Regions from separate parts of the Streptomyces sp. NPDC052020 genome, predicted to be linked through region 2. Evidence: riboswitches for the same ligand, from Rfam matches in the RefSeq annotation. Region 2 holds a riboswitch; each other region holds the start of a gene.
What was found. A riboswitch is a leader RNA that binds a small molecule or an ion and turns the genes downstream of it on or off. The one in region 2 is predicted to bind thiamine pyrophosphate.
Positions count from the first base shown of each region.

Region 1: it holds a riboswitch for thiamine pyrophosphate, as region 2 does, so the genes downstream of both, thiO (glycine oxidase ThiO) here and AB0L74_RS09620 (thiamine ABC transporter substrate-binding protein) in region 2, are expected to answer to the same signal.
Region 3: it holds a riboswitch for thiamine pyrophosphate, as region 2 does, so the genes downstream of both, thiC (phosphomethylpyrimidine synthase ThiC) here and AB0L74_RS09620 (thiamine ABC transporter substrate-binding protein) in region 2, are expected to answer to the same signal.

Region 1 is NZ_JBFAWY010000008.1:148,569-153,711, forward strand. Features, by position in the region: gene AB0L74_RS10920 (thiazole synthase) at 71-865, opposite strand; gene thiS (sulfur carrier protein ThiS) at 869-1,069, opposite strand; gene thiO (glycine oxidase ThiO) at 1,066-2,247, opposite strand; TPP riboswitch at 2,245-2,356, opposite strand; gene AB0L74_RS10935 (hypothetical protein) at 2,409-2,759, shown strand; gene AB0L74_RS10940 (FAD-dependent oxidoreductase) at 2,903-4,066, shown strand; gene AB0L74_RS10945 (Rv2175c family DNA-binding protein) at 4,151-4,516, shown strand; gene thiE (thiamine phosphate synthase) at 4,612-5,143, shown strand, end outside.
Region 2 is NZ_JBFAWY010000007.1:164,530-169,672, forward strand. Features, by position in the region: gene AB0L74_RS09610 (nuclease-related domain-containing protein) at 274-744, opposite strand; gene rlmN (23S rRNA (adenine(2503)-C(2))-methyltransferase RlmN) at 1,368-2,474, shown strand; TPP riboswitch at 2,514-2,619, shown strand; gene AB0L74_RS09620 (thiamine ABC transporter substrate-binding protein) at 2,699-3,775, shown strand; gene AB0L74_RS09625 (iron ABC transporter permease) at 3,751-5,143, shown strand, end outside.
Region 3 is NZ_JBFAWY010000046.1:8,736-13,878, forward strand. Features, by position in the region: gene AB0L74_RS31025 (SsgA family sporulation/cell division regulator) at 1-311, shown strand, start outside; gene AB0L74_RS31030 (YibE/F family protein) at 361-1,800, opposite strand; TPP riboswitch at 1,872-2,061, shown strand; gene thiC (phosphomethylpyrimidine synthase ThiC) at 2,054-3,847, shown strand; gene AB0L74_RS31040 (hypothetical protein) at 4,017-4,889, opposite strand; gene AB0L74_RS31045 (metallophosphoesterase) at 5,094-5,143, opposite strand, start outside.

The sequences.
Region 1 (5,143 bases), on a different contig from region 2:
GCTCACCGCCGAGACGTCGGCCGGGGTCCCGCGGCAGACCTGGGACCGCTTCCGGATCTGGGGACACTCCCTAGAACGCGGGCCGCTCCGGATCCAGCCGGGCCAGGCCCTCCGCCGGTGAGGACGCCTCGGCGAAGTGGCGCCGGGGGATGCGCCCGGCCCGCCGGGCCAGCCGGCCCGCCTCCACCGCGTGCCTCATCGCCTCCGCCATCAGCACCGGCTCCTGCGCCCGGGTCACCGCCGAGGCGAGCATCACACCCGCGCACCCCAGCTCCATCGCCAGCGCTGCGTCCGACGCCGTGCCCGCGCCCGCGTCCAGGATCACCGGCACGCGCGCGTGCTCCACGATCAGCTGGAAGTTGTGCGGATTGCGGATGCCGAGCCCGGAGCCGATCGGCGACCCGAGCGGCATGATGGCGGCGCACCCGACGTCCTCCAGCTTCCGTGCCAGCACGGGGTCGTCATTGGTGTACGGCAGCACCGTGAACCCGTCGTCGACCAGCGTCTCGGCCGCCTCCAGCAGCTCGACCGGGTCGGGCAGCAGGGTCCGCTCATCGGCGATGACCTCCAGCTTGACCAGGTCGGTGCCGAGGGCCTCGCGCGCGAGGCGGGCGGTCAGCACCGCCTCGCCGGCCGTGAAGCAGCCCGCCGTGTTCGGCAGCACGCGGATGCCGAGCTTCTCCAGCACCGACAGCACGGACCCGTGCACCGAGGGGTTCACGCGCCGCATCGCGACGGTGGTCAGCTCCGTCCCGGAGGCGACGAGCGCCCGCTCCAGCACGTCGAGGCTGGGCGCCCCGCCCGTGCCCATGATCAGGCGGGACGTGAAGGTCGTCCCGCCGATGACGAAGGGATCGTCGGCCATCGTTCAGCCTCCTTGGACGGCGGTGAGGACTTCGACGCGGTCACCCTCGGCCAGGGCCGTGTCCGGCCACTGCGCGCGCGGGACGACGGTTTCGTTCAGGGCGGCGGCCACTCCGGACGGCGCCTGGGTGAGGGTCCTCACCAGGGTGTCGAGGGCCGTGCCGGGAGCCACCTCGCGCGGCTCCCCGTTGACCAGGACGTTCATGCGGACTGCTCCGTGAGTGCGGGGGCGGGGGGGAAGGCGGTGAAGCGCCCGGGGGTGAAGGCGCGGGCCTCGGCGGGCAGCTCGCCGGTGGTCAGGACGTGCGCCATGACGTCGCCGGTGACCGGGGTGAGCAGCACGCCGTTGCGGTAGTGCCCGGTGGCCAGCAGCAGGCCCTCCAGCGCGGTCGGGCCGAGCAGCGGCGCGTTGTCCGGGGAGCCGGGGCGCAGGCCCGCGCGGGTCTCCGCCAGCGGCAGCTCGGTGATGCCGGGGACCAGTTCGTGGGCGTCGCGCAGCAGCTCGTACACGCCGCCGGCGGTCACCGTCGTGTCCCAGCCCATCTCCTCGCTGGTCGCCCCGACGACCAGTTCGCCGCTCTCCCGGGGCACCAGGTACAGGGCGTTGCCGCGCACCACGGCGCGCACGGTGCGGCTCAGCAGCGGCGCCCGCCCGTCCGGCATCGTCAGCCGCACCACCTGCCCCTTCACGGGCCGCACCGGCGGCAGGACGGCGTCCGGCACGCCCGCGAGCCGCCCGCTGAGGCTGCCCGCGGCCAGCACCGTCCGGCCGGCCCCGAGCGCCGTGCCGTCGGCGGTGACGACCCCGGTCGCCCGGTCCCGGACGACGGTGAGCCGGTCGGCCCACGTCCGGTGGAAGACCACGCCCGCCCGCTCGCAGGCGGCCACCAGGGCCGCGGCCAGGCGCCGCGGATCGATCTGGTGGTCGCCGTCCACCCTGAGCCCGCCGCGCACGCCGGGCGCGAGCATCGGCTCCAGGCGCCGGCACTCCCGCCCCGACAGCCACTCCGCCGTCAGCCCCGACTGGAGCTGGAAGGCGTGCAGCTCGCGCAGATGGGCGCGGTCGTCGGCGTCCAGGGCGACGGCGAGGGTGCCGCACCGGCGGTAGCCGAGGTCGTGACCGGTGGCCTCGGTGAGTTCGGCGGCGAACTCCGGGTAGCGGCGCGCGGAGGTGACGTTCAGGGCGAGCAGGGTCTGTTCGCCATAGTGCAGTTCCGTGACGGCGGCCAGCATCCCGGCCGCCACCTGGGCGGCCCCGCCGCCCGGCTCGGGGTCCACCAGGGCCGTGGCGAGCCCCCGCTGCGCGGCCCGCCAGGCCGTGACCAGGCCGATGATCCCGCCCCCGACGACAAGGACGTCTGAGGTGTCGGACGTGCGTGACATGGGCGTCCAGCCCCTCCCTTCGCCGGCATGACCCGGATCAGGTTCGTACGGTCGGAGGCCGCCAGCCTCCCTCTCAGCCCGGTGCGTCCGGGCTCCCGCGAGTGCTTTACGTTGGCCACCCTAGCCCTAGCCGCCGCATGTCTGTAAGGGAGCCTCCCCCCATGGCCCGTTCGCTGCACGGTCTCGTGCTCGCCCCCGTCGCCGACCAGGCGCCGGGCCAGGTGGGCACCCGCACCCGGTTCACTTACCACGAGAAGGACGGCGAGGTCTGGGCCGAGTACGCCGGCGGCGACGTCGTCCGCGGGTTCCTGGTGGGGACCCGCGAGGGCGACCGGCTCGACTTCCGGTACGTGCAGCTCAAGACCGACGGCGGCACGTCGTCGGGGCACTGCCTGGCGACGGTCGTGGACCTGCCCGACGGGCGGGTGCGGCTGGAGGAGACCTGGCAGTGGGAGTCGCGGGCGGGCAGCGGGACGAGCGTGGTGGAGCAGATCCCGGACCCAAAACGGTGACTGATGCCCCGTCAGGCGCCGGAGGTGACGCGGGTGTCTATGGTGATCGGGTGAGCGAGCAGAGGCGGGAAGCGGCGGAGACGGGCGAGCCGGGACGGACGGGAGCGTCCGCGCCGCGCCGCGTGGTCGTGGTGGGCGCCGGCATGGCGGGCGTGCAGACCGCCGCCGCCCTGCGCGAGCAGGGCTTCGCCGGCACCGTGACGCTGATCGGCGCCGAACCGCACCAGCCCTACGACCGGCCCCCGCTGTCCAAGGCGATCCTGCTCGGCACCGCCGAGCACTCCGCCTTCGACATCGACTTCGAGGCGCTCGGCATCGACCTCAGGCTGGGCTGCGAGGCGCTGGGCCTGCGCCCCGAGGCGCACGTCCTGGACACCTCCGCGGGGCCCGTGCCGTACGACGTCCTCGTCCTCGCCACCGGCGCCGAACCGGTCCGCCTGCCGGGCGCGGAGGGCGTGCCCGGCGTGCATCTGCTGCGCACCCTGGACGACGCCGAACGGCTGCGCCCGGTCCTCGCCCGGCAGCACGACGTCGTGGTCGTGGGGGCCGGCTGGATCGGCGCCGAGTTCGCCACGGCCGCGCGCGAGGCGGGCTGCGCGGTGACCGTCGTGGAGGCCGCCGGCCGCCCGCTGGCCGGAGCGCTGCCCGTCGAGGTGGCCGCGCCGATGGCGGCCTGGTACGCCGACGCCGGCGCCGAACTGCGCACCCACGCGCGCGTGGAGCGCGTCGAGCCGGGCGCGGTGGTCCTCGACGACGGCACCCGGCTGCCCGCGGGCGCCGTCGTCGTCGGCATCGGCGCCCGGCCCGCCACCGCCTGGCTGGCCGGCTCCGGCGTCGAGCTCGGCGCGCACGGCGAGGTCGTCGCCGACGACCGCCTGCGCACCGGCGTGCCGGACGTCTACGCCGTCGGCGACTGCGCCTCCTTCCCGTCGGCGCGGTACGGCACGCGTCTGACGGTCCACCACTGGGACAACGCCCTCCAGGGGCCGCGCACGGTCGCCGCCGACATCGTCACCGGGGCCGCGGCGGCCTACGACCCGGTGCCCTACTTCTGGTCCGAGCAGTTCGGCCGTTTCGTCCAGTACGCCGGCCACCACCCCGCGGCCGACACCACCCTGTGGCGCGGCGACCCGTCCGGACCCGCCTGGACGGTGTGCTGGCTGCGGGAGAACCGGCTGGCCGGCCTGCTGGCGGTGGGGCGCCCCCGGGACCTGGCCCAGGGCAGGCGGCTGATCGAGGCCGGCACGCCCATGGACCCAAAGCTGCTGGCGGATGCGGCCCGGCCGCTGAAGTCGGCCACCGCCTGAGGCCGGGAGACGGCCGGGGCGCCCCGTGCCGGTCCGGGCGGGGTCCGGTTTCCCACTGTCGGTGCCGGATGGCAGGCTGGAGGCGTGACCGAGATTGACGCAAAGATCGATGCCCTCGTCCCCGCCTGGCTCACCCTGCCGGACATCGCGGAGATGCTCGGGGTCGAGGTGACCCGCGTGCGCCAGCTGGTGAAGGACGGCCAGCTCATCGCCGTACGCCGCGGTGAGAACCGCGCGCTGCACGTCCCCGCGGACTTCATCGACGGGGACAAGGTCGTCAAGGGCCTGTCCGGGACCCTGACGCTCCTGCGGGACGACGGCTTCACGGTCGAAGAGATGCTGGAGTGGCTCTTCACGTCCGACCCGACCCTGCCCGGCACCCCCGCGCAGGCGCTGCGCGAGAATCGCGGCACGGAGGTGAAGCGCCGCGCCCAGGCGCTCGCCGTCTGACCGACCTACCGTCCGGCGTACGGGCCGCGGCCGGCCGGGGCCACGGCCCCGGCGCGGCGCGGCCCGTACGCCACCGACACCGGGGGGACACCCGCATGCCCGACAACGCCGCCACCGCCCGCGACCGGCTCGCCGACGCCCGGCTCTACCTCTGCACGGACGCCCGCACCCGCCAGGGCGACCTGCCCGAGTTCCTGGACGCGGTGCTGGCCGGCGGCGTCGACATCGTGCAGCTGCGCGACAAGGGCATGGAGGCGGGCGAGGAGCTGGAGCACCTGGAGGTCTTCGCCGACGCCTGCGCCCGGCACGGCAAGCTCCTCGCGGTCAACGACCGCGCCGACGTCGCCCACGCCGCCCGCGCCGACGTCCTCCACCTCGGCCAGGGCGACCTGCCCGTGCCCGCCGCCCGCGCCCTCCTCGGCGACGGCGTGCTCATAGGCCGCTCCACCCACGCCGAGTCCGAGGCCGCCGCGGCCGCCGTCCAGGAGGGCGTGGACTACTTCTGCACCGGCCCGTGCTGGCCGACCCCCACCAAGCCCGGCCGCCACGCGCCCGGCCTGGACCTGGTCCGCTATGCCGCCGCGCTCGGCACCGAGCGCCCCTGGTTCGCCATCGGCGGCATCGACC
Region 2 (5,143 bases):
GAGAACTGGCGGTAGCCGGGCAGCGACAAGCCCCCTGCCAGCGCGTTCGGCGCGGGTAGGGGCCTTGTTGGGGTCACGTGCCGGCGCCCCAGGCCGCGCGGGACCTCTGCCGGCTCGCGGCGGACCCCCGAGCCACACCCCGGCTGGCAGGGACATCGGACCCTCTCGAAGTCCTACGTCAGACCTACCGCGTCGACCGACTGTTGAGCGGCGCGATCGAGGAAGCTCTGATCGCGGCAGCCCCAGGTACTCGGCTATGGCATCGGAGTCTGATCAGCGGCCCCATGTCCGCGCGTCCCGCGCCACGCTGTAGACATGCGCCACCTGGCCGGCCGATAGCTCGGGCGTCAGCCCCGAGAGGACTCGCTCCAGGTGCTCCACATCGAGGACGAGCACCGGCGGGTTCGTGTTCTTGACCTTGAGCTTCGCCGCGTGCACCACGGAGATCACCGGGCGGACCCGGACAACGAGCCCGCAGCGGCGGGACAAGGCGCGCGATACTCGGCGCGCTTCCGACTGGCTCACCGCGATGTGGCGCTGCGCCACCCCGTTCACCGTGATGGCCGCATCGCCGTACCAGACGGACTTGCCGCGGTGCCGTTTGGAATTGATGGAGAAGACGCCGGCGGGACCGATGGCGAGATGGTCGATGTCGGCGCCGCTGGTCCACTGAATGGCGTGGAGCGTGTACCAGCCGCGCCCGCGCAGCCTGTCCAGCCGCCGGCCGGTGACGCGCTCTCCCACCAGCCCATCCGACCAGCTACGAATCTCCGACCGAGGAGACCAGCGTCCCACCAGTCTCAGCAGTGGGTTCGGCTGTAACTCCAGGATCTTGCGCCGTACCGCGTCGCCCGGACGGTTCCTCGCCAAGTCGCCTGCCAGTGGCTGCACCCTGCCCCCTCGTGTGCGCGTCGCTGCAAGACCACCACGGAGGCTCACCGAGGCCAAGACCCGTATCGGCCAGGAGCTGTTACAGCTTTGTCCGCCTCGTCAAGCCGGAAGTCCCACAGCCGTACGGCAACCAAGCGAGGACCAAGAGGTCGATGACGAGCAGTGCGATGCTGACCCCGCTTCGCAGGCCGGTCGGCGGCTCGCTCACGTGCTCCGCGCCTCCCACGGTTCCGCTTGAAGGCGGCCATCGGCCGACCGGCACGCGCCCCAGCATGGTGGGCCCGTCGGTGTTTCACATGAGCACGTGTACTCAGATGCTCCCGCTCCTGCCCTGACTGAGAGCCGGCGAGTGATCTCCGCCGGCCGTCTCCGGGCCGTCCGGGGCCGTCCACGGCGACCGGCGACGGCTACTACCGACAGCCGTAGCGAGTGACGCCCGCGGGTCACCCAAGTGGATCTGCGACACTGGTAACGCCATGCCTAAGCCCGGAGAACTCACTTTCGTCGCCCCGCGCGGAGCCAAGAAGCCGCCGCGGCACCTTGCCGACCTCACGCCCGCCGAGCGCAAGGAGGCCGTCGCCGCGATCGGCGAGAAGCCGTTTCGCGCCAAGCAGCTCTCGCAGCACTACTTCGCGCGGTACGCGCACGAGCCGGAGCAGTGGACCGACATCCCGGCCGGCTCCCGCGGCAAGCTCCGGGAGGCGCTGCTGCCGGAGCTGATGACGGTGGTGCGGCACCTGTCGACCGACCAGGGGACCACCCGCAAGACGCTGTGGCGGCTGTTCGACGGCACCCTCGTCGAGTCGGTGCTCATGCGCTACCCGGACCGGGTGACCATGTGCATCAGCTCGCAGGCGGGCTGCGGCATGAACTGCCCGTTCTGCGCCACCGGACAGGCCGGCCTGGACCGGAACCTGTCCACCGCGGAGATCGTGCACCAGATCGTGGACGGCATGCGGGCCCTCAGGGACGGCGAGGTGCCGGGCGGTCCGGCCCGGCTGTCCAACATCGTCTTCATGGGCATGGGCGAGCCGCTCGCCAACTACAACCGGGTCGTCGGGGCCATCCGCAGGCTCACCGACCCCGAGCCCGACGGGGTGGGCCTGTCGCAGCGCGGCATCACCGTCTCGACGGTGGGCCTGGTCCCGGCCATCCACCGCTTCGCCGACGAGGGCTTCAAGTGCCGTCTGGCGATCTCGCTGCACGCGCCCGACGACGAGCTGCGCGACACCCTCGTCCCCGTGAACACGCGGTGGAAGGTGCGCGAGGTGCTGGACGCCGGGTTCGAGTACGCCGCGAAGTCCGGCCGGCGGCTCTCCATCGAGTACGCGCTGATCCGGGACATCAACGACCAGGCGTGGCGCGGTGACCGGCTCGGCCGGCTGCTCAAGGGCAAGCCGGTGCACGTCAACCTGATCCCGCTCAACCCGACGCCCGGCTCGAAGTGGACCGCCTCGCGGCCCGAGGACGAGAAGGCGTTCGTGGAGGCGATCGCCGCCCATGGTGTGCCGGTCACCATCCGGGACACCCGTGGGCAGGAGATCGACGGGGCGTGCGGACAGCTCGCCGCGAGCGAACGGTAACCTGACCACCGTAAGAACGCACACCATCACCACATCCGCATATTCCGACAGGGGAGCGCCACAGCGCTGAGAGTGCGGCACCGGCCGCAGACCCTCCGAACCTGGCCCAGGTCATTCTGGGTAGGGAGATCGGTCATCACTCGAGCTGTTGCGCCCTGCCCGGGGCACCTTCCAGGGGGTCTGGGCAGGGCCGCGTCTCTTCCTGGTCACCCAGGAGGACATCAGTGGGCATCACCAAGAAGGCCGCGATCCTGGCCGTGGGACTCGGCCTGGTCACGCTCTCGGCGTGCGGGTCGTCCGGCGGTGGCGGGGAATCCGGCGACCCGAAGACCGTGACGCTGGTCAGCCATGACTCGTGGGCCGCGTCGAAGGACGTGATCGCCGCCTTCGAGAAGGAGTCCGGTTACCGGGTCAGGGTCCTCAAGGACGGCGACGCGGGCCAGGCCGTGAACAAGGCGATCCTGACCAAGGACAACCCGCAGGGCGACGTCTTCTTCGGCGTCGACAACACCCTGCTGTCGCGGGCGCTGGACAACGGGCTCTTCCAGCCGTACGAGCCGAAGGACGCCGACCGGATCGGGCCGGAGTACCGGGCCGACGGGGAACGGCACCGGGTCACCCCCATCGACACCGGTGACATCTGCGTCAACTACGACAAGGAGTGGTTCGGCGAGCACAGGCTCACCCCGCCCGCCTCCTTCGACGACCTGATCAAGCCGGAGTACAAGAACCTCCTGGTCACCGAGAACGCCGCCACCTCCTCGCCCGGCCTCGGCTTCCTCCTCGGCACCGCCGCCCGCTACGGCGACGGCTGGCCGGAGTACTGGAAGAAGCTGAAGGCCAACGGCGTCAAGGTGGTCGACGGCTGGGAGCAGGCCTACAACGAGGAGTTCTCCGGCTCCGCCGCCGGCAAGAAGGCCAAGGCCGACCGCCCGCTGGTCGTGTCGTACGCCTCCTCGCCGCCCGCCGAGGTGATCTACGCCGACCCCCGGCCCGACACGGCGCCCACGGGCATCGCCTCCAACACCTGCTTCCGCCAGGTGGAGTACGCCGGACTGCTGAGCAACGCCGAGAACCCCGAGGGCGGCAAGGCGCTGCTGGACTTCCTGATCGGCAAGCGGTTCCAGGACGACCTGCCGCTGAACATGTTCGTCTACCCGGTGCGGGACGACGCGAAGGTGCCGGAGGACTTCGCGAAGTTCGGGCCGCAGGCGAAGAACCCGCAGACCATGGACCCGGACGAGATCGCCGACCACCGTGACGAGTGGGTCAAGTCGTGGACCTCGCTCGTTCTGAAGTAGCCGCCCGCGGGCGGCGGCGCCAGGCCGCGGCGCGGCTCGCGCTCATGGCCGGGCCCGTCGCGTTCTTCGCGGTCTTCTTCGCCTATCCCGTCGTCGCGATCGTCGGGCGGGGGCTGAAGGACGGCGACGGCTGGCACCTCGGGCGGATCGGCCAGGTGCTGGCGGACTCCGGCGTCCGGCACGTGCTGTGGTTCACCACCTGGCAGGCGCTGGTCTCCACCGCGCTGACCCTGCTGGTCGCGCTGCCCGGCGCGTACGTCTTCGCCCGCCTGGACTTCCCCGGCAAAAAGGTGCTGCGGGCCGTGGTGACCGTGCCGTTCGTGCTGCCGACGGTCGTCGTCGGGACCGCCTTCCTCGCGCTGGTCGGGCGGGGCGGGCTGCTGGACGAGCTGTGGGGCGTACGGCTGGACACCACCGTGTGGGCGATCCTGCTCGCCCACGTCTTCTTCAACTACGCCGTCGTCGTCCGCACCGTCGGCGGGCTGTGGGCGCAGCTCGACCCGCGGCAGGAGGAGGCGGCGCGGATGCTCGGCGCCTCGCGCACGGCGGCCTGGCGCACGGTCACCCTGCCCGCGCTGGCGCCCGCCGTGGCCGCCGCCGCGCTGATGGTGTTCCTGTTCACCTTCACCTCCTTCGGCGTCGTCCAGATCCTCGGCGGGCCCGCCTTCGCCACCCTGGAGGTGGAGATCTACCGGCAGACCGCCGACGTCTTCGACCTGTCGACGGCCGCCGTGCTGACGATGATCCAGTTCGTCGCGGTCGGCGCGATCCTCGCCGTGCACGCCCGGACCGTACGGCGGCGGGAGACCGCGCTGCGGCTGGTGGACGCCTCCCTGACCGCGCGCCGGCCGCGCGGGGCGGGACAGTGGGCGCTGCTCGCCGGTGTCCTCGTCACCGTAGCCGTGTTGCTGGTGCTGCCGCTCGCGGTGCTGGTCGAGCGGTCGCTGGACGCGCCCGGCTTCGCCTCGTACCGGGCGCTGACCAGCGCGGACAGCGGCGTCTTCCTGGTCCCCCCGATCGAGGCGATCGGCACCTCCCTCCAGTACGCCGTCGCCGCCACCGCCATCGCCGTGGTGATCGGCGGCCTCGCCGCGACCGCGCTCACCCGGCGGGACGCGGGCCGCCTCGTACGCGGGTTCGACGCGCTGCTGATGCTGCCCCTCGGGGTGTCGGCGGTGACCGTCGGCTTCGGTTTCCTGATCGCGCTGGACGAACCGCCGCTAGACCTCAGAAGCTCCTGGATCCTGGTGCCGCTCGCGCAGGCCCTGGTCGGCGTCCCCTTCGTGGTGCGGACCATGCTGCCGGTGCTGCGGGCGGTGGACCCCCGGCTGCGGGAGGCCGCCGCGGTGCTCGGCGCGTCCCCGTGGC
Region 3 (5,143 bases), on a different contig from region 2:
TGCCCGGAGACGCACCGGTGACCTGGGCTTTCGGACGCGAGTTGCTGATCGACGGGGTGGGCCGCCCGTGTGGTGAGGGCGATGTGCGCATCACCCCGGTGGAACCGGAAGCCCTCGGCGAGGTCCTGATCCGGCTTCAGGTCGGCGGTGACCAGGCGCTGTTCCGCTCCTCGTCGGCACCGCTCGTGGCCTTCCTCGACCGCACCGACAAGCTGGTGCCGTTGGGCCAGGAGGGTTCGCTCGCCGATTTCGACGCCCATCTCGACGAGGCTCTGGACCGCATCCTGGCGGAGGAGCAGAGCACCGGCTGAAGCGTTACGCCAACCGGGGGACGGAGGCGGAACGCTTCGCCGCGCGGTCTCAGCGCTTGCGGCGCCGTCCTCGTCCGCCACGGGCCGGCCCGGACCCGGTGCCCTGCGCCGTGGCTTCCCGCCCGCTGCGGTCGGCCGAGACCACCAGGGCCGCGAGGGCCGTGGTGACCGGAACCGACGCCACCAGGCCGATCGAACCGACCAGAGTGCGGACGATCTCCTCCGCGACGAGCTCGCTGTTGGCGACCGTTCCCACGCTGCTCTGCGCGATGGAGAACAGCAGGAGCAGCGGGAGCGCGGCGCCCGCATAGGCGAGGACGAGCGTGTTGACGACGGACGCGATGTGGTCGCGTCCGATCCGGATGGCCGCGCGGTACAGCCCGCGCCAGCCCATCGACGGGTTGGCCTCGTGCAGTTCCCAGACCGCCGACGTCTGCGTGACGGTCACGTCGTCGAGGACACCCAGAGAACCGATGATCACACCGGCCAGCAGCAGACCGCTCATGTCGATGGTCGGGTACAGGCCGTGGATCAGCCCCGTGTTGTCGTCGGTGTTGCCGGTGAGCGCGGCCCAGCCGATGAACAGCGATCCCAGGACGCCGATCAGCAGCAGGGAGATCAGGGTGCCGAGCACCGCCACGGAGGTGCGGGCGGACAGGCCGTGGCACAGGTACAGGGCGATCAGCATGATGGCGCTCGACCCCACCACGGCCACCAGCAGCGGGTTCGACCCCTGGAGGATCGCCGGGAGGATGAAGAAGTTCAGCACCAGGAAGCTGATGGCCAGCGCGACCAGCGCCATGACACCCCGCAGCCGCCCGACGACCACGACGGCGAGCGCGAAGATCCCGGCCAGCAGCGCCATCGGCAGGCGCCTGTTGATGTCGGCGACCGAGTACTGCAGGTCCCTCGGTGCCGAGGGCTCGTAGGCGACCACGACCTTCTGGCCCTGTCGCAGCTGCCGGGACTGGTCGGGCTGCACGATCTCGGTGAACGTCCGGCCCTTGTCCTTGCCGGTGTCGACCCGGATCGTGGCCTTCTTGCAGGTGCCGCCGGCCTGTTGCACCGCGGAGGACCCCTCGGCGGTGGAGGTGTCGCCGGTCGGGGGGACGCCCGAGGCGTTGACGTCCTTGCAGCTCACCTCGAGCACCCGGGTGACCGTGGCCTGCTGCGTCTGCCGGTCGAATCCGACACCGGTGCGTTCGTGTGGGGGCGCACCGCCCGGCCACAGCACCGCGAGCCCGACCACCACCGCCGCGGCGAACGGGATGAGGACCGCCGCGATGACCTTGCGCAGGTGCCGGGAGACCGGTGCCGCGGGACCGTGCCCATGCCCGTGTCCGTGGCCGTGCGAGTGCCCATGGCCGCCCCCGGATCCGGGGCCGCGTCCGCCTCCGGCACCAGGACCACCGGCGCCAGGGCCGCTGCCTGCACCCGGGCCGCGGGGCGGGTCGGGCGGGGGATAGGGGGGATGCTGCGTCGTGGTCACCGACCGATCATCGCAAGAACCAGGGGGGCCCTCTGTTCACCGCGCCCGAAGTAACGCTAGCGTGGGGGCACCTTTGTACACGCGGGAGCTCGGAGCACCGGGCTGAGAGGGCGCTGACCTCCGTCCCGCCGATGTTTCACATGAAACGTCACCGAAGACGAGTGATGTTTCCCACGGAACGTCGGCAGACGGAAGCCGCTGCGTCGACCGCCGAACCTGTTACCGGGTAATGCCGGCGTAGGGAGTAGGTCTCATGACCATCAAGGACGCACGCACGCCTGCCTCCACGAACGACTCCGTCGACGGACAGTCCGCGGAGGCCGGGAAGTCCATCGGCTGGCACAAGGCGTACATCGAGGGCTCACGCCCCGATCTGCGAGTGCCGGTCCGCCAGGTGCACCTCACCAACGGGCAGTCCGTCACGCTGTACGACACATCGGGCCCGTATACCGATCCGCTCGTTGACACCGACGTCCGCAGGGGCCTTCCGCCGCTGCGCGAGAACTGGATCGTCGCCCGCGGCGACACCGAGGAGTACGCGGGCCGTCCCGTCCGGCCCGAGGACGACGGGATCAAGCACACCTCGCCGCGCGGGGGCCTGCGCAACCTCGACGCGGTCTTCCCCGGGCGCCCGCGTCAGCCGAGGCGCGGCCGGGACGGAAAGGCCGTGACCCAGCTGGCGTACGCGCGCCGGGGCGAGATCACGCCGGAGATGGAGTTCGTGGCCCTCCGGGAGAACGTGTCGCCCGAGGTCGTCCGCGAGGAGATCGCCGCCGGGCGGGCGGTGCTGCCCGCGAACGTGAACCACCCGGAGATCGAGCCGATGATCATCGGCAAGCGGTTCCTGGTGAAGGTCAACGCGAACATCGGCAACTCCGCCGTGACCTCCTCCATCGAGGAGGAGGTGGAGAAGATGACCTGGGCGACCCGCTGGGGCGCCGACACGGTCATGGATCTGTCCACCGGGCGGAACATCCACACCACGCGCGAGTGGGTGCTGCGCAACTCCCCCGTACCCATCGGCACCGTGCCGCTGTACCAGGCCCTGGAGAAGGTGGACGGCAAGGCCGAAGAGCTGACCTGGGAGATCTACAAGGACACGGTGATCGAACAGGCCGAGCAGGGCGTGGATTACATGACGGTCCACGCGGGCGTCCGCCTGGCGTACGTGCCGCTGACGGCGAACCGCAAGACCGGCATCGTCTCGCGCGGCGGTTCGATCATGGCGGCGTGGTGCCTGGCGCACCACAAGGAGTCGTTCCTGTACGAGAACTTCGAGGAGCTCTGCGAGATCCTCGCGGCGTACGACGTGACGTACTCCCTCGGCGACGGCCTCCGGCCCGGCTCGATCGCGGACGCCAACGACGAGGCCCAGTTCGCGGAGTTGAGGACGCTCGGGGAACTCAACCGGATCGCGAAGCGCTTCCACGTCCAGACCATGATCGAGGGCCCGGGCCATGTCCCGATGCACAAGATCAAGGAGAACATCGACCTTCAGCAGGAGATCTGCGAGGAAGCTCCGTTCTATACGCTCGGTCCGCTGACGACGGACGTCGCGCCGGCCTATGACCACATCACCTCCGGCATCGGTGCCGCGATGATCGCCTGGTGGGGCACGGCCATGCTCTGTTACGTCACGCCGAAGGAGCACCTGGGCCTGCCCAACCGGGACGACGTCAAGACCGGCGTCATCACGTACAAGATCGCCGCCCACGCGGCCGATCTTGCCAAGGGGCATCCCGGGGCGCAGGAGTGGGACGACGCGCTGTCCGACGCCCGCTTCGAGTTCCGGTGGGAGGACCAGTTCAACCTGGCCCTCGACCCGGACACGGCACGGGAGTTCCACGACGAGACGCTGCCGGCCGAGCCCGCCAAGACGGCTCACTTCTGCTCGATGTGCGGTCCGAAGTTCTGCAGCATGAAGATCTCGCAGGACATCCGTCGCGAGCACGGTGGCAGCCAGGCCGAGATCGAGCAGGGCATGGCCCAGAAGTCGAAGGAGTTCGCGGCTTCGGGCAACCGCGTGTATCTGCCGATCGCGGACTAAACCTCGCGTCGCCGTGCGAGGGACAGGGCTGACGGAGTGACGAGGGGGCGGCCTTCCGGCCCGCCCCCTCCCTCCGACACCGTCGCCCGGCAGTCCTCGTCCGCCGTCGCCCGTCGCTCCGGGGCACCCTGCGGCATTCCGGACCCGCACCGGCCGTTGACTCCTGCCACTACTCCGGCCGGTGCTCCGGTCCGCCGAAGTCCGGGCTGGTGTAGTCCGGGCTCGTGTAGCTCGGGCGGTGCCCGGCGGCCGGGCTGTCGCCCGGGCTGGTGAAACCGGGGCGGTCGTAGCCGAGGGCCGGCATACGGCTGGCCGGCACGGACGGTGTCGTACGCGGTGGTGCGCCCGCCGTGCCCCGGTCGCCGAGGGCGTCGCGCAGGAAGGGCAGAACACCGCGTTCCAGCAGGGCGACGCGCCAGGCCTCGCGGGCCTCGGCCACCTCCCGGCTCAGCTCCCGGTCCGGCCCGGCTTCGGCGCGGGGGCGGTTGCGCAGTGCGGTGATCAGCAGTCCGACGGCGGCGGCGAGGACCGCGACCGCGGTGAGGGCACCGAACACCCAGCCGGTGGTGAGCATGGTCCGGGCGAACGCCTGCCCCGGGTCGAGCATCCACAGGACGTACCCCACGAGCAGGAAGATCGCCGCCGCCGTCCCGGCGAGGACGGGCGTCAGAACCGCGACGACGGCGACGGCGCCCGCGCCTGCGGTCCCGGCGTCCTGCCCTCTGACGGCGGACGGTCCCGTCACCCGCGGCTCCGGCTCGGCGGAGCCAGGCTCACGGAGGGAGGACCCGGGAGCCGGCGCCGCCGGATGGCGCAGTTCCTCGCGGACCGTGACGTAGTGCCGGTACTCGGCCGCGGCGGCGGCCGTGATGAGCGCGGTGGCGCTGAGCGCCATCGCGCGCAGCTGCTCGGGATCGAGCCGCTCTCCGAGGCCGGACAGTTCCGGACGGTGTGGTGCCAGGCGCAGTGCCTCGTCGAGGACCCGCTCGTACTCTTGTCGGTCCTCGCTCAACAGTTGCTGCGGAACGCTGTTCATGTGCATCCCCCGATGCTCCGTAGGGCTTGGGGCTCGGCACGCTGACGAGCCGGCGGGCAGAAACGGAGGGGAGCCTGCTACGGATAAGCCGATGGTAGGGCGGTGACGGCGCGCGGTGACAGGGGATTTCCGGGAGTCTGGGGTCGCCCCGCACCAAGAAACCCGTGCTGACCCGCGCCGATGCCGGGAGACAGAACAGCGGGCGAACGGTCAGCCAGGGAGCGGGAGTTGCTGCACCAACAGCTTTCCGGCCATGGTCA